2 linked regions of the Pseudoxanthobacter soli DSM 19599 genome follow. The main gene of each other region encodes a partner of the protein of the gene in region 2 in a complex. Links are inferred from orthologs where the notes say so. Each region holds a gene or a part of one and is shown on either strand. Other genes may lie near its edges.

The links. The genes of interacting proteins can lie anywhere in the genome.
Region 1: the proteins of tsaD (region 2) and tsaB are in contact, whole or in part, in a solved structure (PDB 4WQ4), measured with the Escherichia coli proteins. The link is inferred for Pseudoxanthobacter soli DSM 19599 from one-to-one orthologs.

The regions. Positions count from the first base shown.
Region 1 is NZ_FRXO01000003.1:487,215-490,006, reverse strand. What follows is about bases 1-2,724. They hold tsaB (tRNA (adenosine(37)-N6)-threonylcarbamoyltransferase complex dimerization subunit type 1 TsaB), read left to right. Parts: upstream 1-872; coding sequence 873-1,577; downstream 1,578-2,724. Other genes in these bases: BUF17_RS09725 (Fur family transcriptional regulator), read left to right, coding at 2,702-2,724; BUF17_RS09730 (GNAT family N-acetyltransferase), read left to right, coding at 1,785-2,474; BUF17_RS09740 (DUF992 domain-containing protein), read left to right, coding at 294-773; BUF17_RS09745 (pyridoxal phosphate-dependent aminotransferase), read left to right, coding at 1-33. Outside these bases: more of BUF17_RS09725, read left to right, coding at 2,725-2,792. UniProt on the Escherichia coli protein: Required for the formation of a threonylcarbamoyl group on adenosine at position 37 (t(6)A37) in tRNAs that read codons beginning with adenine.
Region 2 is NZ_FRXO01000003.1:111,190-114,016, reverse strand. Bases 69-2,827 are described here. They hold tsaD (tRNA (adenosine(37)-N6)-threonylcarbamoyltransferase complex transferase subunit TsaD), read left to right. Parts: upstream 69-789; coding sequence 790-1,866; downstream 1,867-2,827. Other genes in these bases: BUF17_RS08145 (NAD(P)H-dependent glycerol-3-phosphate dehydrogenase), read left to right, coding at 1,945-2,827; hemC (hydroxymethylbilane synthase), read right to left, coding at 69-552. Also shown: more of hemC, read right to left, coding at 1-68.

The DNA of each region.
Region 1 (2,792 bases), 380 kb from region 2 along the record:
CGCATCCAGCGCTTCTGCGGCAACCTGCGCTGATCCAGTCGTTTCGGCCGGCGGTCGTGGCCGCCGGCCGGTGCAACCTGAAGCGCGCCTTTGCGGATTATCATGGCCCGCGCCCTGCAGATGCCGCACGCTGGCCGCCGTGTGCCATCCATTTGCAAGCACACGATCTTTTCGGAAAATCCGGTTCCCGTCTTCCGGGTGCCTGTTCTAGAAATCGCATCGCGTCCGTTGTGCCGATTCCGGATGACCCGGCGGCGGAGCGCCACGATCAACCTGCGAAGGAGTTCACCTCCATGACGATCCGCCTTGCGACCGCAGCCCTCGTGGCCGCCGCCCTGCTCACCACGCCCGCCCTCGCCCAGGAAAAGCGCGTGAACGTCGGCGTGCTGACCTGCAAGGAAGGCACCAATGTCGGCTTCATCGTCGGCTCGACCACCAAGCTCACCTGCGAGTTCAAGCCTGCCGGCGGCGGCAAGGTCGAGCACTATGACGGCCAGATCTCGCAGTTCGGCGTCGATATCGGCGAGACCAAGGCGACGCAGATCGTATGGGGCGTGTTCGCGCCCTCGACCGGCGGCCTTGCCCCGAATGCCCTGACCGGCGAATATGGCGGCCTGACCGCCGAGGCGACGGTGACGGTGGGTCTCGGCGCCAACGTGCTGATCGGCGGCTTCTCGCGCTCGATCGCGCTTCAGCCGCTTAGCACGCAGGTCCAGGAAGGCTTCAACATCGCCGCCGGCATCGCCGCGCTGAAGCTGAAGCCCGCGGCCTGATCCGGCTTGCCGTCCGGCGCGGCCACGGGCGAGCCGGACGGCAACTGAACGATGGAGCACATCCGTGCTTCACGCGCGAAGCACGGGGGTGCTCCGAACATGCGCATCCTGGCCCTCGACACCGCAGGCTCCGCCGCCTCGGTCGCCGTGCTCGATCTCTCCGGCGGCGTTGCCGCAGCGGGCGAGCGGCTGGTCGTACGGTTCGATCCCTCCCCCACCGGCCATGCCGAACGGCTGATGACGATGATCACCGAGGCGATCGGCGATCTGTCGCTGGTGCCGGCGGATCTCGACCGGATCGCCGTGTCGCTCGGCCCGGGAAGCTTCACCGGTGTGCGGATCGCGGTCGCGACCGCCCGCGGGCTCGCCTTTGCGCTGTCGCGCCCCTTGATCGGCGTCGGTTCGCTGGAGGCGATCGCCGCGGCAAGCCGTGCGGCCCATCCCGGCCTGCCGGTGATCGCCGCCATCGATGCCAAGCGCGACACCCTCTATCTTCAGGGCTTCGACCATGCCGGCGCGCCGCTCGGCCCGGCGCGGGCCGTTCCGCTCGCCGAAGCCGCAGCGCTGGTGCCCGCGGGTGCGGTTCTGACCGGTTCGGGGGCCGATATCCTGGCCGATCTCTCCCGCCGCGCCGGGCTCGCTACCGGGCCGGTCGAACCGGGCCGGATCGTGGAGGCCGCTACCATCGCCCGGATCGCGGCCGCGCGGACACCCGAACCGGTGGCGCCGGAGCCGATCTATCTGCGGCCGCCCGACGCCAAGCCGCAGAAGCGGCTGCCCGGCTTGCTGGCGCCCGGCAGCTAGCGCGGTTTCCTTCAGACGCGCGGCGATCCGAACGGGACACGCCGCGCCGGTCGTCGTATTTTTCCAGTGCCCTCACCGGGCCGGCCGCTTGAACACCAGGGCGGATCGGTCCTATCCAGCGGCAGAGGCCCTTCCAAGCGCACGGAACGGGCCTCGAAAGGATCGCTTCTCAACGGAGCGGACAGCCACGTCCCGGAGACCATCGCCATGGCAGACGAATCGCCCCCGCCGCCTTCAGGCCCGTGGTGGAAGACGTCGTCCTGGTCGCCGCTGTCGTGGTCGGCGTCCTCCTGGCCGATGCTGACGTGGGATTACTGGTCCGCGCCCTCTGCCACGCGTGCCTCGGATCCCGTCGATCCCGCCCCGGCCGGATGGTGGTGGGCGGATCTCGGCCAGACCGGGCTCTGGTCGTTCGCGGACTGGCGTTTCGCCCGCGAACCGGTGATCGAGGCGGCGGAGGACGCCGACCTTCCCGATCTCGCCGACATCCACGCGGCGTCTTTCTCGCAGACCTGGAGCGAGGACGAGATCGCGGCCCTGATGGGAGGCGCGGGGGTGTTCTGCCTCGTCGCGCGGCGCGGCACGCCCTACGGAACCCGCCGGCCGATCGGCTTCATCATGATGCGGTCGGTGGCCGGCGAGGCCGAGGTGCTGACCATCGCGGTCCATCCCCATCATCGCGGCGCGGGCATCGGCGGGCTCCTGACCGATGCGGCGCTGCGCCGGCTCTATGTGGACGGCGTCGCCTGCGTCTTTCTGGAGGTGGACACGCAAAATGCGCCCGCGCTGGCTGTTTATCGCCGGCGCGGCTTCGTTCAGGTCGGGCAACGGCCGGGCTATTATGCCCATGCTGCCGGACAGGGACATGCGCTTGTCTTGCGTTGCGATCTCCGTTAGCCCATGGCTTTGTAGCGAAGTAGACTAATTCGAAAGTACCTCGACCTGCCAACGGACCCGCTATTTCCGCCCCCCGAGTGACGCGGGAAACAGTAGGGACCGGATGCATCGGCGTCGAACCGCGACGGGAGCTGCGAGCCGTGACCAATCAGACCCACATCCTCAAGACGGCCGCCTCGACGGGTCCTGATGCCCAGCCGCTCGAAGCGCTCTGCGTCGCCAAGGGAATGCGTATGACCGACCAGCGGCGGGTGATCGCCCGCGTGCTGGAAAGCGCCGACGACCATCCCGACGTGGAGGAACTCCACCGCCGCGCCA
Region 2 (2,827 bases):
GATCTCGGTGGCGACCTCCTCCAGTCCAAGCCGCTTCAGACCCGCGAGCGCCAGCAGCGTGGCGTCGACCACGCCCGCCCTGAGCTTGGCGAGCCGCGTCTGGACGTTGCCGCGGAACACCTCCACGCGAAGATCCGGCCGAAGCCGGCGCAGCAGCGCGCCGCGCCGCAGCGAGGCGGTGCCGACCACGGCGCCCGCCGGAAGGTCGGCGAGGGTGCGGCCGTCGATCGTGACGAGCGCGTCGCGCACGTCCTCCCGCTTCAGGTAGCCGGCAAGGCCGAGACCGGCCGGCAGCGCAGTCGGCATATCCTTGGCGGAATGCACGGCGAGGTCGAGGCGCCCGTCATCAAGCGCGTCCTCGATTTCCTGGGTGAACAGGCCCTTGCCGCCGATCTCCGTCAGCGGCCGGTCGGTGATGCGGTCGCCGGCCGTGGACATCACGACGATATCCGTCTCCACCCCCTGGGCGGCGAGGGCGGCCTCGACCATATGAGCCTGGGCGAGCGCGAGCGGGCTTCCGCGGGTGCCGATGCGCAGCTTATTCGTTTGCACGTGCCGGGGTCGATTTGTTAGGGCCTCGGGCGAGGCGCCGTGTTGCGACAAGAGCGGCGTTCGCGCTATGCGCGACCGTCAGGTGCGCGCACGACGCAGGACGTCGCGAGTGGCGCAACTTGGAACGGGCGCCGTGCCCTTGTCCACCTCGGATCTTTCCCGGGGCCGGCATCCCGGCATGGTCGAGTGGACGGGCGTCTGCCGCCGGGGTGCGGCGGACGGCATCGAGGAGCAGTCATGATCGTTCTCGGCATCGAGACGAGTTGCGACGAGACGGCGGCCGGAATCGTGCGCCGCGACGCAGACGGCGCGGGCACCGTGCTGTCCAATGTCGTTCGCGCGCAGCTCGAGGATCACGCCCCCTACGGCGGCGTGGTGCCTGAAATCGCTGCCCGCGCCCATGTCGCCCTGCTCGACCGCGTGGTGGCGGAGGCCGTGTCTCAGGCCGGCATTCCGCTTGCCGACATCGATGCCGTGGCGGCCACCACCGGCCCCGGCCTCGTCGGCGGGCTGATGGTCGGCGCCATGACCGGCAAGGCCATCGCCTTCGCCGCCGGCAAGCCGTTCGTCGCCGTGAATCATCTCGAGGCCCACGCGCTGACGGCGCGGCTCACCGACCATGTGGCGTTCCCCTATCTGCTGCTGCTCGTGTCCGGCGGCCACACCCAGATTCTCGCGGTGCGCGGCGTCGGTGACTACGAGCGCTGGGGCACCACCATCGACGATGCGCTCGGCGAGGCATTCGACAAGACGGCGAAGCTTCTCGGCCTCGGCCATCCCGGCGGCCCGGCGGTGGAACGCGCCGCGGCCTCCGGCGATGCGACGCGGTTCACCCTGCCGCGACCGCTGATCGGCCGCGCCGGGCTCGATTTCTCGTTTGCGGGGCTCAAGACCGCGGTGCGGCTCGCGGCCGAACGCGCGGCGCCGCTCTCGCCCGCGGACGTCGCCGATCTCTGCGCCTCGTTCCAGGCGACGGTCGCCGGCATCGTCGCTGCGCGTGCCCGGGATGCGCTCGTCCGCTTCCGCGCCGAAACCGGCGTCGCGGAACCGGTCCTCGTGGTGGCCGGCGGCGTCGCCGCCAATGGCGCCATCCGTTCCGCGCTGCAGGCGGCGGCCGCTCAGGCGGGCGGCACCTTCGTCGCTCCGCCGCTGGCGCTCTGCGGCGACAACGGCGTGATGGTCGCCTGGGCCGGCGCCGAGCGCATGGCGCTAGGCCTCGAAGACGGGCTCGACGTCCCGGTGCGGGCGCGGTGGCCGCTCGACCAGCGGGCGGTGCCGGTCGTCGGCCACGGCCGCCTCGGAGCCAAGGTCTGATGCGCGCGGTGACCCTTGCAGCCCAAGCCGGTCCCCGGTGTCTCGCCGGTCGCGATGGCCGCCAAGTGGAGGTCGCCGATGACGCATCCTGAACCGGCGCCGCAGGTCGAGACCGTCGGCATCGTCGGCGGTGGGGCGTGGGGCACAGCGCTCGCGCTCGCGGTGGCCCGCGCCGGGCGGCGGCCGCTGTTGTGGGCGCGCGATCCCGCGACCGTCACGGCCATCAATCTCTCCCGCGAAAACCCGCGCCATCTCCCGGGCATCCGGCTCGATCCGCCGGTCGCGGCGACCCTCGATCTCGACGAGGCGGCCGGCTGCGACCTCGTGGTGCTCGCCACGCCCGCGCAGACGACCCGGGCCGTCGCGGCCGACCTCGCGGGCCGGCTGCGGCCGGGAACCCCCGTCGTGCTTTCCGCCAAGGGCTTCGAGGCCGGCACCGGCCGGCTTCTCGCCGACGTGCTCGCCGAAGTCGCGCCCGCCGCGGTGCCGGCGGTGCTTTCGGGACCGAGCTTCGCGGCCGACGTCGCTCGGGGCCTTCCGACCGCCGTCACCGTCGCCGCCGCCGATATCGGGATGGCCGATGCCGTTGCCGCCGCCTTCGCCGGCCCCTCGTTCCGCCCCTACGCCTCCGACGACGTCATCGGTGTCGAGGTCGGTGGCGCGCTGAAGAACGTGCTCGCCATCGCGAGCGGCGTTGTGGTCGGCCGCGGCCTCGGCGCCAGCGCCCAGGCCGCGCTGGTCGCCCGCGCCTTTGCCGAACTCGTCCGCCTCGCCGTTGCCCTCGGCGGGCGGGCGGAGACGCTCACCGGCCTGTCGGGGCTCGGCGACCTGTTCCTCACCACGTCGAGCCGGCAGTCGCGCAACTTCGCCTACGGCATCGCGCTCGGTGAAGGCCGCGCGGTCGAGGGACCGGACGAATCCGGCCCTCTGGTCGAAGGCGCCAAGACCGCTCCGGTCGCCG